One region of the Pseudoalteromonas sp. LC2018020214 genome, then DNA from elsewhere that is predicted to be linked to it. Evidence: predicted binding sites of a transcription regulator. Region 1 holds the regulator's gene; each other region holds the start of a gene.
The links. Region 1 encodes sigma-54, which starts transcription at its own class of promoters, with help from an activator protein. Its sites were predicted from a motif close to GTTGGCACGNNNNTNGNNT; they were not measured.
Positions count from the first base shown of each region.

Region 2: a site for sigma-54 is predicted at 3,149-3,167, ahead of JG479_RS06375 (ferritin-like domain-containing protein). Genes of this name have one in related genera too.
Region 3: a site for sigma-54 is predicted at 4,197-4,215, ahead of JG479_RS13495 (DUF1328 domain-containing protein). Genes of this name have one in related genera too.
Region 4: a site for sigma-54 is predicted at 5,390-5,408, ahead of fliE (flagellar hook-basal body complex protein FliE). Genes of this name have one in related genera too.

Region 1 covers NZ_CP066804.1:676,187-684,035, forward strand. Annotated here, with positions in the region: gene mgtE (magnesium transporter) at 1-1,211, opposite strand, end outside; gene JG479_RS02885 (HPr family phosphocarrier protein) at 1,343-1,615, opposite strand; gene rapZ (RNase adapter RapZ) at 1,658-2,503, opposite strand; gene ptsN (PTS IIA-like nitrogen regulatory protein PtsN) at 2,522-2,974, opposite strand; gene hpf (ribosome hibernation promoting factor) at 2,979-3,266, opposite strand; gene JG479_RS02905 (RNA polymerase factor sigma-54) at 3,293-4,804, opposite strand; gene lptB (LPS export ABC transporter ATP-binding protein) at 4,874-5,599, opposite strand; gene lptA (lipopolysaccharide transport periplasmic protein LptA) at 5,596-6,141, opposite strand; gene lptC (LPS export ABC transporter periplasmic protein LptC) at 6,131-6,685, opposite strand; gene kdsC (3-deoxy-manno-octulosonate-8-phosphatase KdsC) at 6,682-7,233, opposite strand; gene JG479_RS02930 (KpsF/GutQ family sugar-phosphate isomerase) at 7,234-7,849, opposite strand, start outside.
Region 2 covers NZ_CP066804.1:1,441,672-1,449,520, reverse strand. Annotated here, with positions in the region: gene JG479_RS06390 (DUF4124 domain-containing protein) at 1-254, shown strand, start outside; gene aceK (bifunctional isocitrate dehydrogenase kinase/phosphatase) at 358-2,076, shown strand; gene JG479_RS06380 (LysR family transcriptional regulator) at 2,096-3,034, shown strand; gene JG479_RS06375 (ferritin-like domain-containing protein) at 3,211-3,654, shown strand; gene JG479_RS06370 (ExbD/TolR family protein) at 3,968-4,354, shown strand; gene JG479_RS06365 (TonB-dependent receptor plug domain-containing protein) at 4,601-7,636, opposite strand; gene JG479_RS06360 (FecR family protein) at 7,646-7,849, opposite strand, start outside.
Region 3 covers NZ_CP066804.1:3,037,291-3,045,139, reverse strand. Annotated here, with positions in the region: gene alaS (alanine--tRNA ligase) at 1-1,574, shown strand, start outside; gene JG479_RS13515 (aspartate kinase) at 1,581-2,798, shown strand; gene csrA (carbon storage regulator CsrA) at 2,890-3,081, shown strand; gene JG479_RS13505 (YcxB family protein) at 3,132-3,599, opposite strand; gene JG479_RS13500 (hypothetical protein) at 3,734-3,925, opposite strand; gene JG479_RS13495 (DUF1328 domain-containing protein) at 3,984-4,157, opposite strand; gene JG479_RS13490 (OadG family protein) at 4,677-4,922, shown strand; gene oadA (sodium-extruding oxaloacetate decarboxylase subunit alpha) at 4,934-6,715, shown strand; gene JG479_RS13480 (sodium ion-translocating decarboxylase subunit beta) at 6,729-7,849, shown strand, end outside.
Region 4 covers NZ_CP066804.1:1,049,458-1,057,306, forward strand. Annotated here, with positions in the region: gene JG479_RS04510 (sigma-54 dependent transcriptional regulator) at 246-1,682, shown strand; gene JG479_RS04515 (DNA-3-methyladenine glycosylase I) at 1,990-2,583, opposite strand; gene JG479_RS04520 (sensor histidine kinase) at 2,716-3,828, shown strand; gene JG479_RS04525 (sigma-54-dependent transcriptional regulator) at 3,825-5,291, shown strand; gene fliE (flagellar hook-basal body complex protein FliE) at 5,448-5,780, shown strand; gene fliF (flagellar basal-body MS-ring/collar protein FliF) at 5,801-7,516, shown strand; gene fliG (flagellar motor switch protein FliG) at 7,509-7,849, shown strand, end outside.

The sequences.
Region 1 (7,849 bases):
ACCACTAAGTTCATAAACATAGCGAAGGCGAGTACGCCACCAAGCATAAAGTCCCACTGCCATAGCGCAATAACACCCGCAATTAATAGTGACCACAAAATACCGTTTAGCGCGCCAATGGCCAGTTCTTTCATCATCAAGAAACGTTGGTTTGTTTGGTTTATATGACCTACTGCAATACCGCGGATAACAAGCGTTAATGATTGGCTACCAGCAACACCACCCATAGAAGGGACAATACCGTTAAGCACAGCCAAAATAGGGAGCACATCTAAAGTGCCTTCAAAAAAGCTAGCTACAAAAGCAGCTGCAAGTGCGGTTAGTAAATTAACTCCTAGCCAAACTGAGCGTTTTTTAGAGCTTTTTAGTACAGGCGCGAATGTATCCTCTTCATCATCAAGACCGGCTAGGCTTAATAAGCTATGCTCGGCATCTTCTCGGATTACATCAACGATGTCATCGATAGTAACACGACCGAGGAGTTGGTCGTTATCGTCCACTACAGGGGCCGATATCCAATTATGACGCTCAAATAATTGCGCTACTTCACTTTCATCCATAGAGATTGGGATAGACTCACAATCTTCATCCATTAAATCGCGGACAATTTTTTCTGGCGGATTAGTTAATAATGTACTCAGCGATAAAGCGCCTATAAAGCAGTTATGTTTATCAACAACATATAAATCATCTGTACCCTCTGGTAGCTCACCACGCAGTCTAATATAACGAAGTACAACATCGAGTGTTACATCAGGGCGAATGGTCACCGTATCGGTGTTCATTAGTGCACCAGCTGAACGCTCTTGATATGACAGTGCTTGCGTGGCACGTTCACGGTCTTGAATGTCCATCGCGCTAACAACGTCTTTATAGACGGTATCTGGCAGGCTACGTAATACTTCACCTAAGTCATCGTGGCCCATATCTTCAGTTGCGGCGGCAATGTGCTTAGGTTCCATTTGGGCAATAATGCCTAAACGAACATCTTCAGATAATTCTTCAAGAACATCACCCTGCACATCAGGATCGACCAATTGCCAAAGCAGTCGGCGAATTTTATGCGGTGATGATTCTAATAATAATGCGGTATCACAAGGAGCCGTTTTTGCGAGCATGCGCCTAACTTGAACAAACTGACCACTATTGAGTGACTTCGTCACCTGTTTTAGTTGCTGTAGTGGGTAATCTTGTTCAAAAGCTTCTGGCATTGGCGTCCTTTATAAATTGTTATATTACTTTATGGGGGGAGGTGAGTTAACTGGCGTTACTAACCTATTTATTTTATATGTCTGTTTTAATTGAAGCATTAGTAATGCGAATATTGTTTTTATAAAACAGGTTATTCTTGTTCATTAAAGCGTTGTGCTATTAATTCTCCAACAGCGTGTAAAGCTTGCTCAGAATCAGGGCCTTTACAAACAACTTTAACTTCTTTTCCTTGGCTACTTTCAAGTAACATTAATGCAAGTACGCTATCGCCTGCGGCTTCTTTGTCATCTTGGAATAATGTGATTGTCGCATCAAATTGTACTGCTAATTGCGCAAGCACAGTAGCTGCTCTGGCGTGTAAGCCTAATTTGTTTTTTATTAAAAAGGTATCTTCACAATGCATAACTTACTCTACCTAAGCTGAACAGGTGATTATTCAGCTATATTATTTTTCTTGCTCGCGATGGCGAATTTTTACATTGGGATGTGTCATTGCAAAACTTTCACCGATAGTTTGCGCTAAATACACAGAGCGATGTTGCCCGCCTGTACACCCAATAGCAATGGTTAAATAACTGCGGTTATTTCTTTCTAAATGCGGTAACCACGTTTGTACAAATGTTTGAATTTGCCATGTGAATTTTTGCACTATGCTGTGATTAGCTAAATAGTCTTTAACCGGTTGATCTAACCCATTTAAAGGCTTCAACTCTGGTTCCCAGTGTGGATTTGGTAAAAAGCGTGCATCAAATACGTAGTCTGCTTCTTTTGGTATACCGTGTTTAAAACCAAATGATTCAAATGTGACAATCAGTTGCTTATCTTTTTTACCTAAAATCTTTTCACGAATAGATTCAGCGAGTTGATGAACACTTAAATCAGTCGTATCTATCATAAAGTCGGCGCGAGTGGTTAATACATCAAGTAATTCTTTTTCTTTTTTGATGGCTAAATCAAGCGGCAACGAGTCTATTGATAGTGGGTGTAATCTGCGTGTTTCTGAAAAGCGTTTGATCAATGTCTGATCGTCGCTATCTAAATAAAACAACGTAGGGTTTGCAAAGCCAGGCAAGTATTCAAGAATATCGTTAAATTCATCTTGTTCTTTAGGGATGTTGCGCACATCAATGCTAACAGCAATTTTATCGTAGCTATCAGACACACTGCGAACTAATGAAGGTAGTAGGTTTACTGGAATATTATCAACGCAATAATAACCTAAATCTTCTACAACGCGCAAAGCAACCGACTTTCCAGAACCAGAACGACCGCTTATGATAATTAACTCCATTTAACACCCTTTATAAAACTATGATTGATCGACAATAACTTGGTAAAGCTCAGTATCAGATTTTGCACTGCGTAACTGTTTACAAAAATCTTTGTTGTTTAGTTTATCAGCAATGGTTGCTAGAGTCTTTAAGTGCTGCTGGTTATCGCCATCTGGTACGATGAGTGCGACAAAAATATCAACAGGGCGATTATCGATTGCATCAAAGTTTATTGGAGTTTCGCTAACGAGCACTAAAGCCAAAGGCTCTTCTGCACCGCTCATTCTTCCATGAGGAATAGCAATGCCACGCCCTATACCTGTACTACCTAATTTCTCTCTGCTCATTAAAGCATTAAGAATATCTTGTTGCGGTAAATACGGAAGTTTGTCGTGAGCAAGTTCGCTAATGAACTCTAAAATTCTTTTTTTGCTATTAAAAAGGACCGCAGCTTTGCTGCAGTCCTGGCATATAAGTGAACTTAATTTCATCATATTAGTGTCGAGCAAGCTTCTCTTTGTGTTTGATTACTTGGCGATCGAGCTTGTCGATCAACGAGTCAATAGCGGCATACATATCTTGATGTTCTGTAGAGGCAAATAGCTCAGCACCGCTTACGTGTATTGTGGCTTCTGCTTTTTGATTTAATTTTTCTACATCGAGAATGACATGAACATTATTTATATGATCAGAGTGTCTTTCAAGCTTCGCAAATTTAGTATTAATATAGTCTCTTAGTGAATCGGTTAATTCTACGTGACGACCAGTTAAGTTTAGTTGCATAAGCATTACCCTCTTAGTTTAGCGTCTTAAATCAGACTTTTACGCTGATTTGACGGTGGAATAGCAAGAGATTCGCGGTATTTTGCGATTGTACGTCTTGCTACTTTAATTCCTTGCTCAGCCAATATATCCGCTATTTTGCTATCACTCAATGGTTTTGCTGAGTTTTCTGCTGCGATTAATTTTCGGATAAGCGCACGTATTGCTGTAGATGAACATTCACCACCGTTTTCAGTACTTACATGGCTTGAGAAAAAGTATTTAAGCTCAAATATACCACGGGGTGTATGCATGTACTTTTGAGTAGTTACGCGTGAAATTGTCGATTCGTGCATTTCTACCATTTCAGCGACATCATTTAAAACCATTGGTTTCATGGCTTCAGGGCCATGTTCAAAAAAGCCTTGTTGTTGCTTAACAATACAATTAGTAACTTTCAATAGCGTGTCGTTTCTACTTTCTAAGCTTTTAATAAACCATTTAGCTTCTTGTAAATGTGAGCGAATAAACTGGCTGTCACCACTTGATTTTACAGTGCGAGACATTGCCGCGTATTGGCTATTAACACGAATTTTAGGCATGCTATCTGGGTTTAATTCGACAACCCAGCGGCCTTTAATTTTTTTAACTGACACATCAGGAATAACATACTCAGATTCTTCCCTTACAATAGTATCTGCAGGTTTTGGGTTGAGAGTATGTATTAGTGTCATTACTTCTTTAAGCTCTTCTTCTTTGAGCTTAGTTTTTTTCATTAATGTACGATAGTCGCGAGCTGCTAATAGATCAATATGCTCGGTTAAAATCATTTTCGTTTCATTAATGTAAGGTGTTTCTTTATCAAATTGATTAAGCTGAATACACAAACACTCTTGTAAACTACGTGCAGCAATACCAACAGGATCAAACAGTTGGATGCGTTTTAATACCGCTTCAATTTCATCAAGTTCAACTTCGTTATCATCTTCGTTATCATCTTCGTTTTCTTGATTAAAGCTTTCTAAAATCTCTTCGCAGCTTAGTGTTAAAATACCTGAATCATCGACGGCCTCTACAATCGCAATAGCGATGGCTTCATCGGTAGGGCTAAATGGCGTTAGTTGTAATTGCCACATTAAATACTCATGGAGCGTTTCAGTAGAGGCGCCTTGGTATATTGATTCGTCTTCAGGCATTGGACCTGATGAGGCTGCTGGGGCGGCACTCATGTACTCATCCCAACTAACATCCATAGCCATGTCGTCACTTAGCGTGTCTTTTGCAAGTGCTTCACCAGTATCTTGTTCGTATTCGCTCGGAGCATCATCAGCAGATGCGCTAACAGTTATGTCATCGGTATCAGCTTTTTGCTCGTTTTTACCAGCAGCGTCTTCAGAATAGTCTGCCTCTTCAACCTCTAATAGTGGATTACTGTCGAGAGCTTCTTGTATTTCTTGCTGGAGATCCAATGTACTGAGTTGCAACAAACGAATAGCTTGTTGCAACTGTGGAGTCATTGTAAGTTGCTGGCCCATGCGCAGCTGTAGTGATTGCCTCATGTATCTCTAACAATCCTTTTATGTTGTTATAATTAATACTAGCAGATGCTTAAAGACATGGCGTAAATGTTACAGCCTAAATTGCTCGCCTAAGTAAACATCGCGTACTGTTTTATCATTTAATACGTGTTCTGGAGTACCTGATGCAATCAGCTCCCCATGAGAAACAATGTAGGCTTTTTCACAAACATCAAGGGTCTCTCTTACGTTATGGTCGGTAATTAAGACACCAATCCCACGATTTTTAAGATGTTCTATTATTTTCTTTATATCTAATACCGAAATAGGGTCAACACCGGCAAACGGTTCATCCAGTAGTATAAATTTAGGATCTGCTGCCAGCGCTCGTGCTATTTCTACACGACGACGTTCTCCACCCGATAATGCCATACCTTGGCTATCACGAATGTGTTGTATGCTAAATTCATCTAATAAGTTATTGAGCGTGTCTTCTCTGGCTTGTTTATTTAGTTCTTTGCGCGTTTCTAAAATGGCCATTAAGTTTTGATAAACAGTCAGCTTTCTAAAAATCGATGACTCTTGTGGTAAGTAGCCTATGCCTAATCTAGCACGACTATGCATAGGTAAAAGAGTAATATCGTTATCATCAATAGATATTTTACCTTTGTCGCTAGGAACAAGCCCTACAATCATATAAAAAGTCGTTGTTTTACCAGCACCGTTAGGGCCAAGTAAGCCAACTATACTGCCAGCTTGTACTTCAAGGCCGACGTTTTTTACAACTTCACGACCTTTATAGCTTTTTGCCAATAGTTCTGCTTTTAATGTGCTCATGGTTGACCTTTATCGCCTTTTTTACTTTTTTTAGTTTCGATCGGTACTAAAATTGTGTGAACGCGGTCAGTTGAGTTTTCATCTTTTTCGGCACTGATTAGCTGCTGCTCTATATCGTAGGTAATGCTTTTAGCATTTATTTTTTGTCCCGCTTGCGATACTTGTGCATTACCAACAAGCGTTAAAAAACGCTTAGATACATCATAACGCACTTCGTCAGCACTGGCGCTCATAGTCGTGCCATCTGATTGCTTTTCTTCAAAGTGCGCAGGGCTACCTGTGGCAATTAATAATTGTTTATTATCACCAAGTTCATCACGTTTGTGTACTTCTAGGCGATCGGCTGTAATGCGGCGATTACCGTGAATAATCTCAACGTTTTTCTCAAAAATACCCACATTAGCTTTTAATTGACCTTCTTGCTTGTCGGCACTTATTGAAATTTGATTGGCAGCAGGTTGCGTGTTTTGTTCTGCAGCACTACTATTAAACGCTAGTATAAGTGTAGGAATTATAAGTGATTTTAATATTTTATTGGTCATAATATATGGTTCGCGTATGGTTAATTAGTTTTATCACTTCGGTTTTCAAGTCGGCTTCTAGGCCTTTACCGGTGATTTTTAAATTCGGTCCAGTGATAATGACGGGTTGCTCCGAACGCATTGTTAATAGCTTTATATCTACCTGAATATTATCAGCATTGATTTTGTCTATCATGGCGTTATCGGTTAAATTTTTGGCAACCACATTACCTTCTAAAATTAATTGTTTATCTTCGTATAATGTTGCTTCGTCTGCATTTATTTGCCACGTTTGTTGTTCGTTATATAAAGTAAAAATGGGTTTTTCGAAAAACGTGAAACCTAATTGCTGGTATAGCTCCATTTTAGCCGCAGTGACTTTGTGGCTAATTTTACCTTGCTCATCATAGGCTGTCTGTTTGAGCTCAATAGCTATGTAATCAGGCTTAGCAACAACTTCAGGCTCAGCCTGAGGCACAATATTTGTTTGTGTAAAATAAGGGTACCAAAGCCAAACCATACAGCTAATGAATAAAACGCTTAATATTATGCGCGCTGCATTCATGAACTAGTGCCTTGTGTAGTCAATGTTTTACCATTTTCAAGCATGAGCAAATCGGTGAGTTCTCTCACAGCACCAAAACCGCCAGGCATTTGCGTTACATAATGTGACAAACGCTTAATAAGTGGGTGGGCATCATTTACTGCAACGGCAAAGCCTACTAACTCCATAACAGGCATGTCAGGACCGTCATCACCAATATAAGCAATTTGTTCATCGCTAAGGTTGAGTTTATCTTTTAATTCTTGATAGGCAATGAGCTTATTTTCTTGGCCTTGATAAATATGCTGTACGGTTAAGCTGCTCATACGTTGTTGTACTATCTGTGAATGACGACCAGTAATAACAGCTACTTCAAAGCCACTGTTTATAAGTGCTTTAATGCCAAAACCATCTTTTGTATTAAATGCTTTTAGCTCTTCACCTTGATTGCCAAGGTAAATACGGCCATCAGAAAATACACCATCAATATCGCATATAAGTAGTTTTACTTTTTTAGCGCGTGCTTTTGCATCATCGCTCAGCGGTTGATAGAGTTCTTCAAATTGCATTTATAACACTCCTGCTTTTAATAGGTCTTGCATATTTAATGCGCCAATAGGTTGGTTTTTCTCATTGACGACGATTAGGCCATTTATACGTTTACGTTCCATAATATTGAGCGCTTCAGCGGCTAAAATATCTTGTGTAGCTGTAGTGCATGACTTAGTCATAACAACATCTATTTGTGTTGTATGAATGTCAATTCTTTGCTCTAAAATGCGACGTAAGTCACCATCGGTAAATAACCCTACGAGTTGCTGATTTTCATCAACAATGGCTGTCATACCTAACCCTTTAGCTGACATTTCTATTAGGGCATCTTTAACTGTTTGTGAAACATCAATAATAGGTGTATTTGCGCCGCTGTGCATAACATCTTTTAAAGTAAGTAATAAGCGCTTGCCTAAACTACCACCTGGGTGAGATAGCGCGAAGTCATCAGCTGTAAAGCCGCGAGCTTCTAATAATGCAACTGCCATGGCATCGCCCATCGCAAGCGTTGCAGTGGTACTTGATGTAGGGGCTAGACCCAATGAACAGGCTTCTTTTTCTACTTTAATACACACATGTACATTAGCAAGGGTCGCCATGGTTGATTGTGTATTGCCAGTCATTGCTATCATT
Region 2 (7,849 bases), 770 kb from region 1:
GGCTTCTATCTGGCTTACAGGCAGAGCTTCGCAGTAATAACCATAAACTAACAATACTTGATCGTAATAAAGAGCGTGCTGAATACAAACAACAAGAGCGGTTAAATCATATCTTAGCCATTGATGATAAAAAGCGTATTACTAAAGACATTACTAAAAAACTAAAAATAATTAATAAAACATATAAGAAAAACGTATCGGCTGTGACTAAACAAATTAAAATTCTCGAAAAAAAGATAGCTCAATTCCAATAAGTTACTCTTAGTTAGTAAGTAACATTTATCTTGGTTTTAAACTTAAAATAACATACCCTTAACACAATAGAGTATAAACTCTAGGGACTTTTAAGGAGTGCAAATGCAACCTCGCCATATTGCTGAATTAATTTTAACGAGTTTTAAAAGGCACTATCAGTTATTTCAAAAAACAACAGCCAAAGCCCCTCTTGCCTTTGCAAAAAAAGATTGGCAAGCAATTAATGATATCAGCCGTTTGCGTATCAGCTATTATGATGATCGTGTTAACGAAACCACGCAAGCGCTAAAAAAAGAAACCCCAACCGAACAACTCGATGAAAGCCTATGGCTTGAAGTTAAAAAGATATACCAGCATTTTTTATGTTTTCATCCCCAAGCAGAGCTCGCCGAAACTTTTTATAACTCTGTATTTTGCCGGCTGTACCATAGGCGCTATTTTCATAATGACTTTATATTTGTAGAAGCAACCTTAAAAGATGCTCCTTCAGTGCCTGTAGAAGCAGAATATAGAACATACTTTCCTGTAGTTGATGGCCTCAAACCAACAATAAAACGCATTATTAGTCATTTTGATTTTAAGGCCCCATTTGTAAATTTAGAGCGTGATATTCGCCTCCTTGTTAAAGCTTTTTATAAACAAGCCCCCGATACACATCACCAACCTTGGCAAATGCGCTTTGATATTTTACACACACCTTTTTATCGTAATAAAGCAGCCTATATTGTTGGTCGTGTTGTTTCAAAAAGTGGGGTTCAGCCCTTTATAATCGCTGTATTACACGATGAAGATAACGGATTATATTTAGATGCACTTTTAACTAAGTCATCTCAAATGCGTGTTATTTTTGGCTTTGCCCGCGCTTATTTTATGGTAGAGACACACGCACCTTCAGCACTTGTTCGATTTTTAAATCAACTTATGCCAAACAAAACACTTGCTGAACTTTATAACGCAGTGGGTTTTCATAAGCAGGGGAAAACTGAGTTTTACCGAGAGTTTTTAAATCACTTATCTCACTCTAGTGATGAGTTTACAATTGCACCGGGGACTCCCGGTATGGTGATGATGGTATTTACCCTCCCCTCATTTGGCTATGTTTTTAAAGTAATAAAAGACAAATTTGGTGAGAGTAAACCCTTTGGCCGTGATACCGTATTAAAACGCTATCAACTGGTAAAAAATCATGATCGCGTTGGCAGAATGGCCGATACCATAGAGTATTCTAACGTCGTATTTCCTTTAGCGCGTTTTGATAGTAATTTACTTGCGCAATTACATAAAACAATTGGCTCATCAATGATAATTGAGGGCGATTGGTTGATCATCAAGCATTTGTATATTGAACGGCGCATGACACCTCTTAACTTGTTTTTAGAAAATGCTGATGAAGAAAGTGTCGCCGACGCGATTGAAGAATATGGGCAAGCCCTAAAAGAAATGATTGCTGTTAATATATTCCCTGGTGATATGCTCTTAAAAAACTTTGGTGTAAGTAAGCACAAACGTATTATTTTTTACGATTACGATGAAGTTCAATATCTAACCGATATGAACTTTAGAGCATTACCAAAAGCAAAGAGCTATGACGACTATCTAATGAATGAACAAAGTTACTCTGTTGCACCACAGGACGTATTTCCTGAGCAACTTTGTACATTTGTAATGCCAAACCCTATGTATAAAAAGTTTTTACTCAGTACTCATCCTGAGCTTATAGATGTTAGCTTTTGGAAGCAGGCACAACAAAATATAAAAAATGGTCAGGTAAGTCATATTTACCCATACCCGACAGCACAGCGCTTTATTCACCACTGGTAAGCGCTAAAGGACACACACAATGAATATAAGTAAAATAGATTTAAATTTACTCGTTTACCTCGATACATTGCTTCGAGAATGCAGCGTAACACGCGCTGCTAATCAATTGAGTATAACGCAACCTGCAATGAGTAATGGCCTTAAACGTCTTCGTAACTTATTTAACGACCCTATTTTAGTTCGTACCAGCGATGGTATGGTGCCTACCGAGCGTGCTTTGGAGTTACAACCCGTTATTCGTGGCATATTAATGACGCTTGAAGAAACTCTAGCTCCTAATCGAGAATTTGAGGCAAGCCAAAGTAAGCGTGTGTTTAGAATAATGGCCAGTGATTACGCTGCAAGTACATTAGCACCAAAGCTTTTAAGTAAATTGCACGAAGAAGCCCCTGATACTACTTTAGATATACTCACACCAAGTGATGTCACCTTTCATGATGTAGAAAACGGTAAAGTAGATATGGCAATCAACCGTTTTGAAAACTTACCTCAGTCTTTTCATCATAAACGTATTTGGAAAGATAGTTTTTGCTGCTTAGTAAAAGCCGATAATCCTATAATTGAAAACTTTAGTCTCGACAGCTATTTAAAAGCGCGCCATATATGGGTAAGCAAAACAGGTTTTGGTGTAGGTGTAGGTATGGACCCTAAAGATGTGCAAAAACTTGGCTGGGTTGACGAAGCACTTGCTCACTTTGGTAAGCATCGTAATATTGCCACTTTTACGCGTAACTACCATGTGGCAATCCATTTAGCTAAAGAGAAAAATTTAATTGCGACCCTTCCTTCAAAAGCCGCAAATATATATTTAGATGATCCGGGGCTTAAAATTTTAGAGCCACCATTTCCAATCCCTCCTTTTGAGCTTGATATGATTTGGAGCCCACTGTTACATCGCGACGCGAGTCACATTTGGTTACGTCAAAAAGTAGCTGAAGTAGCTGAAGAGCTAAAATAACTTTATTACACAATATAATGTAAAAATTGCTAGGTTAATTTTAGCCTGTTAACTTAGCATCTTACTAAAATAAAATTAAACCAATAAAATCAAATAACTACATAACTATTGAAACGTGGAACATACATTGCTTTTATTAGATTGAACTATACATTCATTTAATTAAAGAGGTCATTATGAACACCCATCAAGGATCAGAAGTAAATCATATTACTGACATCATTCAAGTTATGAACAGCGGCATAGATTTTTATCAAAAAGCACAGGAAAAAGTTGAAGACCCTGCTATTGGTGCACTTTTTCAGCGTATGATTGATGCCCGAAAAGTGAGTGTTGAGCGCTTGCAGCCATATGCAATTAATGAAAAAGGCGAACGCGAAGATGGCTCATCTTTCGCAGTTGAAGCACGACGTGCGTACACAGCCCTATTGACTACTTTTACCTCACACAACGACAGCACGTATGTAAAAGAGCTTGAAGAGGTAGAAGATAAAACCCTTGAAGAAATTAAAGCAGCAATGGATAAACCGCAACCAGCTGACTGCGAAGCTGCACTGGCTAAAACATTATTAACAATGCAAAGCTGCCATGCAGAAATGAGCCGTATGCAAAAGCATTAAGCTTACATAGCGCATAACTAGAACCCAGCCTCGAGCTGGGTTTTTTATTGCCTCTAATACCAATCTACATATTTTTTTAAGCAATTTAACGAATTGAATTACATTATAACGATGCTAAATAGACCCATATTTAAGCAGATCGGTATAAACACCACCTTATTTCACCACATATTAAATACATAATTAGTACAAATATTTAATGTTATTAGAATGTTTATTTAACCACGCTTTATTTTTGCTGTGCTAATTTTGTTAATAGGTACCTAAAACCTTGCTGTGGCGCCGCAGCATTTAATTAAAAATAAGGTCCAATATGAAAAGCAAACTACAAAATAATGCTGATGTAGATATGACCCCGATGTTAGACATAGTGTTCATTTTACTAATTTTCTTTATTGTAACTACATCTTTTGTAAAACCTGTGGCTATTGAATTAAACCGACCACTCGACAGCCCTCAAATAGATAAGCCTGTTAAAAATGCTTTATTTAGAATTGATGAAAGTAACGGAGTATATTTTTCGGGGAGGTTAATTGATTTAGAGCAAGTTGCAACTAATTTAGCTATGTTCGCGGCTGAATATGAAATAAGTTCGGTACTTATAACCGCAGACGAAAACAGTACACATAATACTTTAATGAATGTAATGAATAATATTAAGCAATACGATGATTATCCAATAAGTTTGATTTCTAAATAGAATCAGCCCAAGCTAAAACCAAAAAAAGGGCCTTACGGCCCTTTGAGTTAAATAACAAAAGGGAGAGTTGCTTAACCTAAATTCTGGCTAATAAATCTATCTCTAGCAGCTATTTTCAGCGTTAACTGCGTTGAATTTAATTGCAATAGGCCAGCTATTGACGCGTAAATTCGCCTTGTTTTCACTGAAAACCTCTGGCTAGAGAAATCAAAGTTTAAATATCTTAACCAGAGTTTAGGTTAGTAATTAAAAACGGTATTCTGCACCTACGTAGTAGTAAGCACCGTTAAATCCAAACGGAGCCGAACGACGTGAGTAGTCAAACACACCTGAGCTACTTATTACTGTGTTGCCACTAGCATCCACAATAGTACCTGAGCGAGAGTTACCTATTTCATTTTTATCTGGGTAAACATCGAACAAGTTATTTGCACCAATATTTACTGATAAATCTTCAGTAACGAAGTAGTTAACTTTAACGTCAGTTAAAATTTCTGCGCCATACGTTTGACGACCGCCATCTTCTACTGTGTATTCACCAAAACGATTAAGTGACAGGTTAACAGTCCAATCATCACGTTGATAAAGCGCACTTAAGTTAATACGGTCCTCTGGTTGCCACTCTTCTATAATAGAGATGTCTTCAGCTGAGAATATATCTTCTACTTTTACTGTCTCAAGGCTTGAGCCAGCAGGAGAGAACAACGATACAACATCTGTTTTGGTAAAGTTAGCTGCAAGTGTAAAATCAAGCGTGCCGCCTAAACCTTCGGTGTTCCACGTTGCTACAAAATCAACACCACGAGTTTCTGTATCAGCACCATTTAAGAAAAACTGCCCTACGCCAGCACCAGCACTGTTTAGTGCTGCATCAAGGCTTGTAGATAACCCTTTACCTAAGCGATCACTAATTACAATACGGTCGTCAATATCAATCGAGTAGTAATCAACGGTTACATTAATATTATCGGTAACGTTATACACAATACCTAAACTACGGTTTTGTGATTTTTCTTCTTTAAGTTTTGGAATACCTAAACTTTGCGCAAGTGTTGAATCATTTCTAAATGTACCAACTTCTTCTGCAACTAAATTACCATTAGTATCAACAACAAATTGTGTGCTTACGTTATTAAAGTAAAGCTGCTGCATTGAAGGCGCTCTAAATCCTGAGCTTAATGCACCACGTAATGAAATATCGTCGGTTATAGACCAGTTACCAGCAAGTTTAAAGTTTACTGTATCGCCAAAACCTTTGTAGTTATCGTAGCGAAGTGCACCAGATAAAATCACATCTTCAATTACATAAGCTTCTGCATCTACGTAAAATGAAATTACATCACGTGACTCATCCACTGAAGACGCAGGTGATGAACCACCAAAACCTTGTGAACCACCCGATGCATCTTCAGAGCCAACACCACCACTTAAACCGCTGTAAATACTTACACCATTTAATGTGTCGTAATCGCGGTACGCATATTCATTACCTTCTAAAATACGGTATTCATCAGTACGTATTTCAGCACCCATCGCTAACGAATAATCATCAAAGTTTTGCGTAAAATCAATATTGATTGTTTGCAGTGATAATTCCATGCCGTAAGCGTACGCTTCACGTGGAATAGTTGTACGAATATCAGCTGCACTTAAGCCTTGGTCATAACGTAAAAAGTTAGCGTATGAGGCATTGATAGTGTCACTTGTAGTGTAATCAATGCTGTTCTCACCATAGGTGTAAGATAAATCAAGGCTTGCATCGTTATCAAATTCAGTTTTATAACCAAAATTGTACGAGATATCGTCGATAGTTGTGTTGATTTTTGGTAAGAAACCTAGCGGAATCGTCGCATCGTTATCTTGTAGTACTGGGTTACCACCTGCATTTGCATTATGACGGAAAAATGCAGCCGACTCATTTTCACGTGTTGAGTAAGTAATAAAGCCGTAAAGCTCGCCATCACCTAACTCGTAACCGGTATTAATTGTTAAACCAAACTGCTGAGAGTCAGCATCACCAATTCTAAAGGTATCACGATCGGCTGTCAGCTCACGCGGATCACCAGCAAGTAAAGTGCCGTCACTTAGTTCTGTACAACCATAAAACTGACAAGAGCCATGTAAACCGGCACGGTTAGTGGGTGCACGGTCACGGTAATTAATAGTTGTATTTAAATAACCGTCATCACCTAGCGCAAAGCCTTTATTAAAATCAAGGTTAATGGTTTCGCCATCGCCTTCAGAATATTGACCGTAGTTAATAGCCGCTTTACCACCTTCACTACCATCTTTGAGCACAATATTAATAACACCTGCAATTGCATCAGAACCATACTGAGCAGCAGCGCCATCACGTAATACTTCAATGCGTTTAATTGCAGAGGCTGGAATTGCATTCATGTCAGTACCTGCGGTACCACGCCCAACAGAGCCATTAATATGAATAATACTTGCTTGGTGACGACGTTTGCCGTTAATTAACACCAATGTTTGATCGGGGCCCAAACCGCGAAGTGTCGCAGGTCTTAAAGCATCAGTACCGTCACTAATTGCAGAGCTTGAAAAGTTAAATGAAGGGGCGATAGACTGTAGCATACGACCAACTTCTGTTTGGCCTGTATTTTCAAGCGCTTCAGCACTTAAGATATCTACTGGAACGGGTAAATCTTCAACTGAACGTCCTGCTACACGGCTACCGACAATAGCAATTTTTTCAATTTTTTCTTGAGCGACTTCTTCTGCTGCGTTTACACCTTGCGAATTTACTGCAAGTAAAGCTGGTAATACTGCTGCACTGACCGCTGAAAGCTTCATCATGTTGTTATCATTCCTGTTGATTTGTTTGAGTTTTATACTCAGTAAACCATTTTGATCAACAACCGCATCGAGCTCAGTCCCACCTAATAATGCCTCTAGAGCATCTAGCTGAGTGTAAAATCCATAAACTGAATTTGCGTCATACTGCTTTGCCAACTCATAAGAAAACACCACGGTTTGCTCTGTTTGTTTAGCATATTCAATTAAGGCTTTGTCTGCTCGCTGCGCTTTTATATCAAATTGCACCATTTGCCCAGTGGTTTGTGTTGCTGCTTGTACACTTAAACTAAAAATAGCCGGTGCAAGCACACTAAATCCACTCAATAAATGCGTTTGGTTACTGCGCAACTTATATAAACAGCTGACAAACAAAAATCCTCTATGGGTTTGTTTCTTTTTTTTAATGTTTTTTTTACGTTCAATCTTTATTGATGCAACTTTATCTAACATTAGTTTGATTTGCATAACGTCTACTTATGATTCTGTATGGTGTTTTAGCGTTACTACATGCTCACCTAAACGCTCATGATCAATCGAAAAATTAGTTTGTAAACTTTCTAGTAAACCTTCAACGTCACCGGCTTTAAATACTCCAGCCACTTTAATACTGGCAAGCTCAGCTGATGAAAGCTCAAAACGTGTGGCTGTATAGCGGCTTACTTCATTTAAAGCATCGCT
Region 3 (7,849 bases), 1.3 Mb from region 1:
AGCAACAAGAAATTATCGAAAAAGTATTACGCATTGAAGAAGAACAGTTTGGTAAAACACTTGAACGTGGCTTAGCTATTTTAGAAGAAAGCTTAAGTGACCTTAAAGGCGATATTATACCGGGCGACTTAGTATTTAAACTTTACGATACGTATGGTTTTCCAGCTGATTTAACGGCCGATGTTGCGCGTGAGCGCCAGATGACGATTGATCATCAGGGCTTTGAAGAATGCATGGCTGTACAACGTAAAACAGCGCAACAAGCGGGTAAGTTTGGTGCTGATTACAACGAGCAATTAAAATCAGAAAAGCTTACTGAGTTTAAAGGCTACGACAGCACGCACCATAGCGCGACAGTGGTCGAAATTTTTGCCGGTGGCGAAGCTGTTCAGTTATTAGAAGATGGTCAACAAGGTATTGTAGTATTAGACCGTACACCGTTTTACGCTGAATCAGGCGGCCAAACGGGCGACACGGGTACTATTACAGTTGCTGGTGGCGAATTTAATGTTACTAATACCACTAAACTTGGTAATGCTTTTGCTCACCACGGTACTGTGCAAGGTCGCATTGGTGTTAACGATAAAGTGGATGCGACTATTGATGATGCACGCCGCGATAGCATTAAGAAAAACCACACAGCTACACACATTTTACACGAAGCACTACGTCAATTATTAGGCGACCATGTAGGCCAAAAAGGCTCACTTGTTCAGCCTGATCGTTTACGTTTTGACTTTTCGCACTTTGAAGCGGTTACAAAAGATGAGCTACGTGAAATTGAGCGTGTAGTTAATGACGAAATTCGTCGTAACTTTGCACTTAATACTGAGCTTATGGCTATTGATGATGCTAAAGCGAAAGGTGCTATGGCGCTGTTTGGCGAAAAGTACGATGACGAAGTACGCGTAGTTACTATTGGCGACTACTCTATTGAGCTTTGTGGTGGTACTCACGTTGAGCGCGCAGGCGATATTGGTTTATTCAAAATAGTATCTGAAAGCGGTATTGCAGCAGGCGTTCGCCGTATTGAAGCGGTAACTGGTGCTGATGCAGTTGCTTATGTTAGTGAGCAAGAGCAACAATTACATGATGTAGCTGCTTTAGTTAAAGGCGACAGCGCATCGGTACTTGAAAAAGTAACGGCGTTACTTGAAAAGTCTAAAGGTCTTGAAAAGCAAATTGCGCAACTTAACGATAAGTTAGCAAGTGCGGCGGGTGCATCTTTACTTGATTCGATTGTTGAAATTAACGGCGTTAAGCTACTTGTAGCAAATGTTGAAGGTACTGAATCTAAAGCACTTCGCGGTATGGTTGATGACCTTAAAAACAAAATTGGCTCAGGTGTTATTGCACTGGGTGTTGCCAGTGGCGACAAAGTAAGCCTAATTGCTGGTGTTACTAAAGACTTAACAGGCAAAGTAAAAGCCGGTGAGTTAGTTAACCACATGGCAGGCCAAGTAGGTGGTAAAGGTGGCGGTCGTCCAGATATGGCACAAGCTGGTGGTAGTGAGCCACAAAACCTTGCTGCTGCACTAGATAGCGTTACAGCTTGGTTAACTGAGCGTACTTAAGCCTAAGTGGCGCTTATTGTTCAAAAATTCGGTGGCACTTCGGTTGGCTCAATAGAGCGAATTGAAGCAGTCGCCGACCTTGTTGTAAAAACCAGACAACAAGGACATCAAGTGGTTGTGGTGCTCTCGGCTATGTCGGGAGAAACCAACCGCTTAATTAATCTCGCCAAACAAATCGATACTCGCCCGAGTAGCCGTGAACTAGATGTACTTATTAGCACCGGAGAGCAGGTTTCTGTATCACTACTTGCTATGGCCATCATAAAACGTGGCCACTCTGCTGTGAGCCTATTAGCCGATCAAGTCAATATTTTAACCGATAACATGTTTGGTAAAGCTCGTATTGCAGAGGTTGCTGCTACGCGTTTGAAGCATGAGCTTGAGCATAATCGTATTGCTATTATTGCTGGGTTTCAGGGGCGTGATGTTGAGGGCAACATTACAACGCTTGGGCGCGGCGGTACCGATACATCGGCTGTGGAAATAGCTGCGGCTATAAAAGCTGACGAATGCCAGATCTATACAGACGTTGACGGCGTATATACTACAGATCCTCGTGTTGAACCTAACGCGCGCAGAATGAGCCAAGTTACCTTTGCCGAAATGCTAGAACTGGCAAGTTTAGGGGCGAAAGTTTTGCATATTCGCTCAGTAGAAGCCGCAGGAAAACATAATGTGCCACTTAGGGTGCTTTCGAGCTTTAATCCCGATGAAGGTACATTAATAAGTTTTGAGGAGAACGATATGCCAAGCAAGGTTGTATCGGGGATTGCGTTTAATCGTGACGAATGTTTAATTAAGGTACACGGTGTGCCAACGGGTACGCAATATCTTTCAAAAATATTGAAACTTTTTGCCGAAAATGGCATCGAAATAGATATGATTAATCAAGTTAATCATAACTTTGAAAAAATAGACTATGCTTTTACTGTGCACTCGAATGATTATCTGCAAGCACTTGAATTATTGAGTGAAGATCAAACTCAGCTCGGTGCTCAAAATATAAGCGGATTGCAAGCAGTAGCTAAAGTTTCTGCTGTTGGCATGGGTATGAAATCACATTCTGGTGTCGCTAGTTTATTTTTTGATGCATTAGCGCAGGAAAATATTAATGTGGTTTTAGTCTCGACTTCAGAGATTAAAATTTCAGTTTTAATAGATGAAAAGTACTTAGAGTTGGCTGTTCGTGCATTACACAAGGCATTTTTAACAGAAAATGGATAGATTGCGAGTTTTTACTTACTTTTCAGTCTAATTTTCATTAGTATGTTTAAGCGGAATCTTATAATTTTTATTGGAACATGGGAGCAAGAGAATGCTAATACTAACTCGTAGAGTAGGTGAAACCCTAATGATTGGTGACGAAGTAACAGTTACTGTTCTAGGTGTTAAAGGAAATCAAGTTCGAATCGGTGTTAATGCACCAAAAGACGTATCAGTGCATCGTGAAGAGATTTACATGCGCATACAAGCTGAAAAGTCGAACCCTAATCCGGGCAATGCTTAATCAACACGTATACGTAGTTGAGTAATTAACTCAACTAGACTAAAAGCCACTCACTGAGTGGCTTTTTTGTTTATAAAAGCGAGTGTTTCAGGATTAAGTATTTGTTTTGATATGTACTGCATACCGCTTTTGTTTTTAATAATAATACCTTGCTGGGTGTCAATTACTTCGCTTATATTTTGCCATTCTAATTGATAGCTTTTGTAATGATTAGCAGATTTAATACCTTCTTCATCAAAGGTAAGTGTTACCTCAGAGCCTGATGCTCTGCTGAGCATTTGTCTGGTTACCCACCATGGTCTGCGATAGTAAAATGCGACGCACTCGAGTACCGCTAACATGATCATAAACGATCCTAAGTAATGATCGTCTAAAACATAAATGCCAAATAAACCAAGCGCAACTAACAACACAAGTAAAAAGTATTTAGGTTTTGCACGCTTACTATAAGGGAGTGACTCATCAAAACACTCGTAAAAGTAGGGTTTATCTAATGTGTAGGTGGTTGTGAATGCCATTTTGCCTTGCTTTAAATATCGTTTTTTTTATTTTAACAAGCTAACTGCTAAATGAGCAGCTTTATAGTCAGTGATTTTATTACTGGCACAAAAAAACGGCTCGAAAGCCGTTTTTTTTAGCGGTACAAGAAGAATTAACAGTTAGTTTCTTCAGCGTTCACGCCTTCTTTAACATTTTCACATGCATCTTCAACAGAGTTTTGCACGTCAGTTACTGCTTCGTCGATACGTTCGCCAGCATCTTCTGCATGGTTGTCTTCACAACCCATCATGAAAAAACCTGCAAATACTGCGATTAGTGCTGCTTTTAAAGTTGTAGAGTTCATAGTGTAATTCCTTGTAAGTATTAATTAAATTTTAGTGTTTGTTAGTTGAATGCTTTATCTACCTGGGTGATTTACCACGTAGTGCACCTGAAACTAATGAAATCACTAAAAGTACTAAAAAGATAAAAAATATAATTTTTGCTATACCAGCTGCGGCACCTGCGATGCCACCAAAACCTAACACTGCAGCGATTAAAGCAATAACTAAAAATGTAATTGTCCAGCGTAACATTGTTTTCTCCTTGGTTATCAAATTTGCTCATAATAACTAATGCCAGTTATATGCCAAAATTTATTTGTTATAAATATCAATTGGTTATTGTTTTTTGCTATTACTCTAGTTATTAGTTGGTTAGTAACTTTTACGCTTTGTTATGTAAGTTATTCACACTGTTGCAAATAACTGCTAAATGTTCACTAAATAAACTCGTTTTGGTAAGACCAATTAACAATTAGTGTGTGGCTTTGCATTTAATATTAAGAATTAGTGTTTATTTTTACTTAGCTTGATAGTTAATTAACAACTTCCATATAACTATTAGCTATAGTCGTTATTTCTTGTATGTATTGTAGAGCGCGTGATTGCTGAGTTATAGCACGTAAATTAATTGAGTGTTATGTTGTTTATTGTTTAATTGGTTTTACCAATTTACAAGATGTAGACAAAGCGATTAGTTTTGTTATTATCCAGTGAATAAATATTTAATTAAATCGATTTTTTATTTTCGATATGGGTTTCAAGGGGAGAAAAATGGATATAGGTGCTCTACTCACAACGGCTGGTAACTTAATGCTTACTGGCATGGTTGGAGTGTTTGTATTTCTGTCGATATTAATTGGTGCAGTAACGCTTATGTCTAATTTGGTGACGCGCTTTAGCGAACCTGACGTGGCGACACCAGTTAAATCACCATCTTTTAAATCTCAAGGTGTGCCTAATGAGCACATCGCTGCTATTAGTGCTGCCATTGCTCAGTACAAATCAAATAATAAATAAGGGGCACACACATGGCTAAATTAAAATTAACAGAATTGGTATTACGCGATGCTCACCAATCATTATTAGCAACGCGTATGCGCCTAGACGATATGCTACCGATTGCTAGCAAATTAGACGATGCGGGTTATTGGTCTATTGAATCGTGGGGCGGGGCTACATTTGACTCGTGTATTCGTTATTTAGGCGAAGATCCTTGGGAGCGTATTCGTGCACTTAAAAAAGCGATGCCTAATACTAAACAGCAAATGCTATTACGCGGTCAAAACTTATTAGGTTACCGCCATTACGCTGATGACGTAGTTGAAAAGTTTGTAGAACGCGCACATAAAAATGGCGTTGACGTATTTCGTATATTTGATGCAATGAACGATGTTCGCAATCTAGAAACAGCTATTAAGGCGGCTGTAAAAGTAGGCGCTCACGCTCAAGGTACTATTTCGTACACAGTTAGCCCTGTTCATACACTTGATATGTGGCTAACTCTTGCAAAACAGCTTGAAGATATGGGTTGTCACTCAATTTGTATTAAAGATATGGCGGGTTTATTAAAGCCGTACGATGCTGAAAAACTAATTAAAGCACTTAAAGAAACTGTATCTATTCCAATTGCTATGCAGTGCCACGCTACAACAGGTTTAAGTACTGCTACTTACCAAAAAGCAATTGATGCTGGCATTGATATGCTCGATACCGCTATTTCATCAATGAGTATGACTTATGGACATTCTGCAACTGAAACTATTGTATCGATAGTTGAAGGAACTGAGCGCGATACTGAGCTTGATTTAAACCACCTAGAAGAAATTGCTGCTTACTTTAGAGATGTACGTAAAAAATATGCGGCATTTGAAGGTAGCTTAAAAGGGGTTGATGGGCGCATTTTATTAGCTCAAGTACCTGGTGGCATGCTTACAAACATGGAAAACCAACTTAAAGAGCAAGGCGCAGCCGATAAGCTTAATGAGGTTTTACTTGAGATCCCACGTGTACGTGAAGATCTTGGCTTTTTACCTTTAGTAACACCAACGTCGCAAATTGTTGGCACTCAAGCGGTACTTAATGTGCTAACGGGTGAGCGTTATAAAACCATTACTAAAGAAACTGCTGGCGTATTAAAAGGTGAATATGGCTTAACACCAGCACCAATGAATAAAGAGCTACAAGAGCGCGTGCTTGATGGAGCGGAAGTTATTACTTGTCGCCCTGCTGATAACATTGCACCTGAGCTTGCAACGCTTGAAGCTGAGTTATTAAAAGAAGCACAAGAGCAAGGTTTAACACTTGCTGATGATCAAATTGATGACGTATTAACTTATGCATTATTCCCACAAGTTGGTTTGAAGTTTATTAAAAACCGCAACAACCCAGATGCATTTGAGCCAGTACCTTCTGTTGAAGATAAAAGCAGTAAAGCACCTTCTAAATCAGTTTCAAATAGTAACAAAATGAAGGCTGAGCAATACAGCGTAAAAGTAGATGGTAAAGTTTATGACGTAGTCGTAGCGCAAGGTGGTGAACTTAAAGAAGTAACATTAAAAGACTCTGAGCACATTCCTCAATCTGCTTCGGTTGCATCAGGTGAAACACTTAACGCGCCTCTAGCCGGTAATATTTTTAAGATTAAGGTAAAAGCTGGGCAAGTTGTTAACGAAGGCGATGTAGTGATTATTATGGAAGCCATGAAAATGGAAACTGAAATACGCGCTACGCATACCGGAACAATTGCTGAAGTGTTAGTTAGTGAAGGCGATGCTGTAACTACCGGCGACGCTATGATTGCATTAGCTTAGGAGTAAATAGAGGATGGAAGGTATTTTAAACCTCTGGAATGCGACAGGCATTGCTAACTTTACAATCCCATCGTTAATAATGATTGCGGTAGGGTGTTTATTACTGTTTTTAGCGATAGCTAAAGGCTTTGAACCACTATTATTACTACCTATTGGTTTTGGTGCAATTTTAACAAATGTACCAGTGGCAGGTTTGTCAGACCCAGGTGGGCTTTTGTACTACGTTTATTATGTGGGTATTGATACGGGGATTTTTCCGCTGTTGATATTTATGGGAGTAGGGGCGCTGACCGACTTTAGCGCGCTTATTGCAAACCCACGTATGTTGTTATTAGGTGCGGCTGCACAGTTTGGTATTTTTGCTACATTGTTTGGCGCTATATTACTTAACTATGTGCCAGGTTTTGAATTTACTCTACAGGACGCATCGGCTATAGCCATTATAGGTGGTGCCGATGGGCCTACTGCAATATTTTTAGCATCTAAACTGGCACCTGATTTACTAGGCGCAATAGCAGTAGCTGCGTATTCATATATGGCACTTGTGCCAATTATTCAGCCGCCAATTATGCGTGCATTAACAACCCCAGAAGAACGTAAAATAAAAATGCCAGAGCTTCGCAAAGTATCTAAAAAGGAAAAGATTATTTTTCCTCTTATGGTGCTTAGTTTAACGGCTATGTTTTTACCGGCTGCTATACCGCTGGTAGGTATGTTTTGTTTAGGTAACTTAATGCGAGAGTCGGGTGTTGTTGATAGATTAAGTAACAGTGCTCAAAACGAAATCATCAATGTTACAACTATATTTTTAGGTTTAGCTGTAGGTTCAAAGCTTGCTGCAGATAAGTTTTTAACTGTTGAGACGATTGGTATTTTAGTGCTTGGCGCACTGGCTTTTGCAATTGGTACGGCATCTGGCGTATTTATGGCAAAAGGACTTAACCGTATATCTAAAACACCTATAAACCCATTAATTGGGGCTGCAGGTGTATCTGCTGTGCCAATGGCGGCACGAGTAGTTAATAAAGTTGGCCTTGAAAGTAACCCACATAACTTTTTACTTATGCATGCAATGGGACCCAACGTAGCGGGTGTACTTGGTAGTGCAGTTGCTGCGGGTATTTTATTAGCACT
Region 4 (7,849 bases), 370 kb from region 1:
TTTACTAACAATAGCATTTTTATTGCCGAGTAAATTAATTTTTAGAGCTAAGTTATAGCTAGGTAATAACTAAGTTAAAACTATAACCCATACTTAATGATTAACTATTAAGTATGATTGACTTAACTAGCCCGTCTGTTTTTTGGCGTTTATGTCAAAAAACTGCCGCTATCACTTGCATCCATGCTGAACTGGCTTACAATTTAACTAATTATACAAATTAGTGAAAGTACGGCTCGCTAAATATGATCTTGATTTTAGATAATAATAACAACCGCGCAATAGGATTAAATGCTTCACTTGGCTTTATTGGTGAAGCTGCTCAACTATTAAGCGAAGACTGCTTTGAACAAGAATGCAAAAAATATCAGCAGCAAGAATGCATGATTATTTTAGGAGCGTTGCAATCACTTGACCACGAAAGCTTAATTAAACGCTATCCAACATTACCGTTTTTATTAATTGGCGAAACGCTAAAACCATTATTAAGTATAGCTAATGTAGTGGGGCTTATTTGCGAGCCATTTAATCACGAAGTGACAACGCAGTTACTTCACGATTGCCAGCAGTATCAGCGTATGCTGCCTAATGAGCATAAGCATACTAAACCGCATAAAATCTTTGATGGACTTGTTGGTGAAACAGAGGCCGTAAAAGATGTTCGCTTTTTAATTGAACAAGTGGCAAAAACCGACGCTAATGTTTTAATTTTAGGTGAATCAGGCACTGGTAAAGAAGTGGTTGCCCGTAATGTACACCTGCTTTCAAAGCGTATTAATGGACCGTTTGTACCAGTTAACTGTGGTGCTATACCGGCTGAGCTGCTCGAAAGTGAACTATTTGGCCACGAAAAAGGCGCGTTTACTGGTGCTATATCGGCGCGTAAAGGGCGGTTTGAACTAGCTCAAGGTGGGACGCTATTTTTAGATGAAATAGGCGATATGCCACTGCAAATGCAAGTTAAGTTGCTGCGAGTATTGCAAGAACGAAGTTATGAACGAGTTGGTGGTACAAAGGCTATTCAGGCTGATGTACGCGTTATTGCAGCCACGCATCGTAATCTTGAAACAATGATTGAAGAGGGCAGTTTTAGGGAAGATTTATATTACCGCTTAAATGTATTTCCTATCGAAAACCCATCACTGAGTGAACGTGCTGATGATATTCCGCTGCTTTTAAAGGAGTTAATGCGCCGTGTTAACGACCAGACTGGTTCTACCGCTAAGTTTACCGAGCGCGCAGTTGAGAGCTTAAAAGAACATGCTTGGCCTGGTAATATTCGTGAACTTGCTAATTTGGTGGAGCGTATGGTTATTATGTTCCCTGACAAAGTGGTCGATATTCCTGATTTACCTAACAAATATCGTTACATTGAAGTTGAAGCCTACGAGCCAGAATACCCTGAAGAGTTAATGGAAAAAGACGCCTTTAACGACATATTTAGCACAGGCTTTAGTGATTACGAAACTGAGCCAGACGCTGAGTTTAGCCAAACGGGTAGTGGGCTATTACCTGATGATGGTATTGAACTTAAAGATTATTTAGCAGAGCTTGAAATTAGCTTAATTACCCAAGCGTTAGAGCGCTATGATTACGTTGTAGCTCGCGCTGCAGAGATATTAGGGGTTCGCAGAACAACACTCGTTGAGAAAATGAAAAAGTATAATCTTTCACGAGATTAGAAGTACGAAAATGGTGAAATACTTTTCGTTATTTATTATTCATTTGTGATCAATCACTTTACGGGCTTTGCCCGTCACGCAAGCAAGCTTGGCGTCTACAAGATAATCGTAAACTTAAACCTTGGCGGTAGACGCTGAGCTTGCTCGCGTGAAAAGCGAAGCTTTTAATCATTTAAATAAAACGTTATTTCACAAAGAGAAAAACGAAGGTAAATGAGAAACCATAGTCAACTTACGCTTTACTTCTCTAAAGCGCAGCGTCTCTTAACCTCTTTGTGAACTAATCACTTTTATGGTTATAAATCACTTACTCACTAGAAGCCTTAATAATTTCTTCTTTTCTAAAACAATCATTACTATGATCGTTAACCATACCGCAGGCCTGCATATGAGCGTAAACCGTTGTAGGGCCTAAAAACTTAAAACCCCGTTTTTTTAAATCTTTAGCAAATGCAGTTGATGCCTCTGTAATTGCAGGATAATCCTCAGCGTTATTTAAATTACTTATAATCGGTTTATTATCGACAAACTGCCATTGGTAGTTACTAAAACTTCCAAATTCTTTTTGTATTTCTATAAAGCACTTTGCGTTGTTAACAGTTGCCGCAATTTTTAATCGGTTGCGCACAATACCCTCATCAAGCATTAATCTCTCAATGTCATCTTGTGTGAATTGTGCCACTTTATCTACATCAAAATTAGCAAATGCTTTTTTATAACCGCTGCGCTTTTTTAAAATTGTGTACCAGCTTAAGCCTGCTTGCGCTGATTCTAGAGTGATAAATTCAAACAGCTTTGTATCATCATAAAGGGGGACGCCCCATTCTTCATCATGGTAAATAACGTAGTCGGGTTTAGTGGTGTCGAGCCACGGGCAACGGCACTTTATTTGCTCACTCATTATTATTCCTTTTTGCGTGCGTCATTTTTATGTCGCTCAAATTATTGATGTAACTTAATGATAAGTATGTAAATAAATTTTGGTATAAATCGTGCATTTAGACATGTATCTACATCAATTCGAGATTTGATTATGGCCCTTGCTAGCGTGCTAAAACCACAGTTTTTTTCTGCAAATCAGTATAACCCATGTTTACTTCAAGAGGAGTACATTGGTGAATTAAGCGATCTGCGCAAGCAAGCAAGTTGGCTTTCGCACTTGGTTGATACCATGCCAGCAGGTGTGGTTGTACTTGATGGCAAAGGGTTGATTGCAAAAGCGAATCAAATAGCGATTGATATGCTTGGCGAGCCACTTGAAGGCGAACGCTGGTTTAATGTTATTCAGCGCTCTTTTAGGCCACATCAAGATGATGGCCATGAAGTGTCTTTAAAGGACGGGCGCCTAATAAAGCTTGATATTACTGCTTTAGCACCAGAGCCTGGGCAACTTATTTTAATGACGGATTTAACCGAAACTCGCCGCTTACAAAAACGTGTTGCACATATGCAGCGATTAAGCGCGCTGGGTAAAATGGTTGCATCATTAGCGCATCAAGTACGCACGCCGCTCTCAGCCGCTATGCTGTACGCTGCTAATTTAGGGTCTAAGCGCTTACCCGAAGCATCTCGCGATAATTTTCAAACAAAGTTAATGTCGCGTTTAAAAGATTTAGAAACTCAAGTAAACGACATGCTGTTATTTGCTAAAAGTGGCGATCAGCAAGTTGTTGAGCAAGTTTCAATGCAGCAGCTTTTAACAGAAGTTAAAGCGGGCGCTGATGCGATGGTCGCACTTAATGAAAGTGAATTGGATGTAAGCTTACCAGAACCCGATATACAAATAGTTGGTAATAAAACGGCATTGGCCAGTGCTATTCAAAATCTTGTGCACAATAGTATTCAAGTTATTGGCGGCGGCGCAAAAGTAAAAATTAGCGCACAAAGAGATTTAAAAGATTTAGATATGGTTCGTATTAGTGTGAGCGACAATGGCCCAGGTGTTGATTTAAGCCAAAGCGATAAAATTTTTGAACCATTTTTTACTACAAAAAGTCAGGGCACAGGTTTAGGGCTTGCTGTAGTGAGTTCGGTGGCTAGTGCGCACCAAGGCCGTGTTGATGTGACTAATAATACGCAGGGTGGTGCCTGCTTTAGCTTGTTACTGCCTATTAAGGCAACATCTAAATTAGAGGGGTCATTATGAGTAACACTATTTTAGTTGTCGAAGATGACGCAGGGCTTCGTGAAGCCTTAATAGATACCCTTGAAATGTCGGGTATTGAATGTGTTGCAGCGAGCAGTGCTGAGCAAGCAATGTTACTGCTTAAAAAGGATCAATTTTCGCTTGTTGTAAGCGACGTGCAAATGGGCGCAATGAGTGGACTGGATTTACTACGCAGTATTAAATTAAACCACCCTGATTTACCTGTATTGATGATGACGGCCTATGCCACAATTGACGATGCGGTAGAGGCCATGCGCCTAGGTGCAATTGACTACATGGCAAAACCATTTGCACCTGAAGTGCTGTTAAATATGGTGAGCCGTTATTTGCCTGAAAAAGAAAAAGAAACCGACGGCCCCATTATTGCTGATCCAACTAGTATTCAATTATTGGAGCTTGCAAGTAAAGTAGCACGCTCTGATGCAAGTGTAATGGTACTTGGTCCAAGTGGTTCAGGTAAGGAAGTACTTGCGCGTTATATTCATGATAAGTCGAGCCGATGTAATGAGCCATTTGTAGCGATTAACTGCGCGGCTATTCCTGAAAATATGCTCGAAGCCACGTTATTTGGTTACGAAAAAGGGGCTTTTACGGGGGCGATTCAAGCATGTCCGGGTAAGTTTGAGCAAGCACAAGGCGGTACTATTTTACTTGATGAAATTACTGAGATGGACTTAGGACTACAAGCTAAACTTTTACGCGTACTGCAAGAACGTGAAGTAGAGCGTTTAGGGGGGCGTAAAACAATTCAGCTTGATGTACGTATTTTGGCAACCAGTAATCGTGATTTAAAAGAAGCTGTGTCTGAAAATCAGTTTAGAGAAGATTTATATTACAGGCTTAATGTTTTTCCACTTATGTGGCGACCATTGTGCCAACGCCCTGGCGATATTATTGTATTGGCTAAGCATTTAATTGAGCGCCATATAAGTAAAAGCAAGGAGCCTATGGCGTATTTAGATAAAGCTGCCGAGCAAAAGTTACTGGCTCACGCGTGGCCTGGTAATGTGCGCGAACTTGATAACGTTATACAGCGTGCACTTATACTGCGAAGTGGCGATACAATAAACGAGCATGCTATTTTTATTGAAAACTTAGTATCTAATAACTTTGTTATGGAGCCTTCATTGGCACCGGCGCAAACTGTATCGCCAACAGAATTAGCTCACGCAGATAAAGGTGTTGATAAAAGCACGTTAAGCTCTGCATATTATGATGAAAAATCGCATGCAGAGTATGAGCCTAAACAAGGTTTGCTAGCGGCAGATACCGGTAGCTATAAAGATGAGCTTAAAGACAAAGAGCATCGCATTATTTTAGAAACCCTTGCACGTTGCCAAGGTAAGCGTAAAGACGTTGCCGAAACGTTGGGCATAAGCCCACGAACTTTACGTTATAAACTAGCGCAAATGCGCGATTTAGGTATTTCACTTCCTGCATAACCTCCTATAAACCCTAAGTTTGCGCTGTGAGCTTAGGGTTGTCAAAACTCTGACTCACACAAATTAAAGTTAACTCGTTGTATTTTAATGATTAATTATTTGGCATGCTTTGTGCTTTATTACTTATAAGAGTTCACTGCGTGTCAGAGATAAATTATGAAAATTCAAAACAGTGCTGTATTTCAAGAAATGCAATCAATGGCTTTAGAAGCCGGCCGTAATAATCAAACTAATAAACTGCCAACTCAGGTGCAGTCTACTTCTACAGCACAATTTGGCGACATGCTAAGTGATGCAATAAATTCAGTGCACGGATTACAACAAGATGCCGCGCAAAAAGTAACAGCAGTTGAGATGGGGGATCGAAGTGTATCCCTTGCTGAGGCGATGATTGCTTCTCAAAAATCGTCAGTTGCTTTTGAGGCTACAGTACAGGTTCGTAATAAACTTGTTGAAGCTTATAAAGAAATCATGAACATGCCTGTTTAATTAGGTAGTGGAGAATTATTGTGGCGCAATCTAACCAATCTACAGACCTAGCACTTGCTGGTGGCGGTATTGACCAAAGTGGTGGTGATGATCAACAAGAACAAAAGTCAGGCTACTTAAGTGCTTTAAATGGTGTTGATGTATTGCGCCAAGTAACATTGGTTATAGCATTGGCTATTTGTTTAGCTATCGCGATTTTTATTATTATTTGGGCTCGTCAGCCAGATATGCGCCCGTTAGGCAAAATGCAAACAGAAGAGCTTATTCAAACATTAGACTTTTTAGATGCTCAAAAAATTGAATACCAACTAGATGGCAATGTTGTATCGGTTGATGAAAGCGAATACCAAAACATTAAACTGCTAATGACCCGCGAAGGGTTAGAGCAAGGCCCTGCATCTGGCTCTGACATAATTATGCAAGATATGGGCTTTGGTGTAAGCCAACGCTTGGAGCGTGAACGTTTAAAACATGGTCGTGAACAGCAATTAGCACGCACCATTGAAGAGCTAAATAACATTACTCGCGCCAAAGTATTGTTAGCCATCCCTAAAGAAAACGTATTTGCCCGCAGAGAGAAAAAACCATCCGCTACTGTTGTATTAACACTTAAGCGTGGCCGCTCACTTGACCGTGAAGAAGTAGACTCTGTTGTTGATATGATTGCTTCAGCAGTACAAGGCTTAGAGCCTGCACGTGTTACGGTTACTGACCAAAATGGTCGATTATTAAACTCAGGTTCGCAAAGCTCATTAGCAGCACGCTCTCGTAAAGAATACGATTTAGAACGTAAGCGCGAACAAGAGTATCTTGAAAAAATAGACAGTATTTTAATACCGGTTGTTGGGCTTGCAAACTATACAGCTCAAGTTGATTTGAGCATGGACTTTAGCTCAGTTGAGGAAACTCAAAAGCGTTATAACCCAGACCTACCAGCGGTTAGAAGCGAAACCACATTTGAAGAAAACAACATTGGTGGTTTAGCTGTTGGTATTCCTGGTGCGCTTACAAATCAACCACCGCTAAACTCAAACATTCCTGAGGTTGCGGGGCAGGGCGGCGCAGGCACAGCTACGTCACCAACACGTAGCCACAAAGAAGCAACACGTAATTATGAACTCGATACAACAATTTCTCACAAGCGCCAGCAAAGTGGTGTAATACGCAGAATAAGTGTGTCAGTTGCTGTTGATTACGTCCCTAAAGTGGGAGAAAACGGCGAAACAACAATGGCCCCGCGCTCGGTAGAGGCATTGTCAAATATTCGTCGCTTACTACAAGGTGGTGTAGGTTTTGATATGCAACGTGGTGATGCACTTGAAGTAGTAACAGTGCCGTTTGTACGTGAAGCAACAAATTTAGCAATAGAAGTGCCACTGTGGGAACAAGACTGGTTTATGAAAATAGCCCGCCTTGTACTAGGCGCCTTAGTTATCATTGTATTGATAATGGCAGTAGTAAAACCAATGCTTAAGCGCTTAATTTACCCAGACGATACACTAGAAGAATACGACGAAGATGCATTAAGTTCAGGCGTAGATATTGGCGACAATACACTTGATATGCTAAATAAAGACTTTGATTCTGCTTCGGTTGGTTTCTCAAGTGATGGTACACTGCAGTTACCGGATTTACATGGCGACGAAGATTTACTCAAAGCAATTCGTGCCCTTGTAGCTAACGAACCAGAACTATCATCACAAGTAGTGAAAGCGTGGTTAACAGAAGATGACTGATCAAGAACAAAAACAACTCCCGCCAGCCTTTGATGTTGATAAGCTAGATGGGGTAGATAAAGCCGCTATATTACTTTTGAGTTTATCAGAAGAAGATGCCGCGCAAATCCTTAAACACTTAGAACCTAAACAGGTGCAAAAAGTGGGTATGGCGATGGCTGGGCTACAGGATTTATCTCAAGCTAAAATAAGCGCTGTACACAACTTGTTTATAGAACAAATTCAAAGCTTTAGTACCATTGGTTTTCAGTCAGAAGACTTTATTAAAAAAGCGCTTACAGCAGCACTTGGTGAAGACAAAGCCGCTAGCCTTATTGACCAAATTGTTATGGG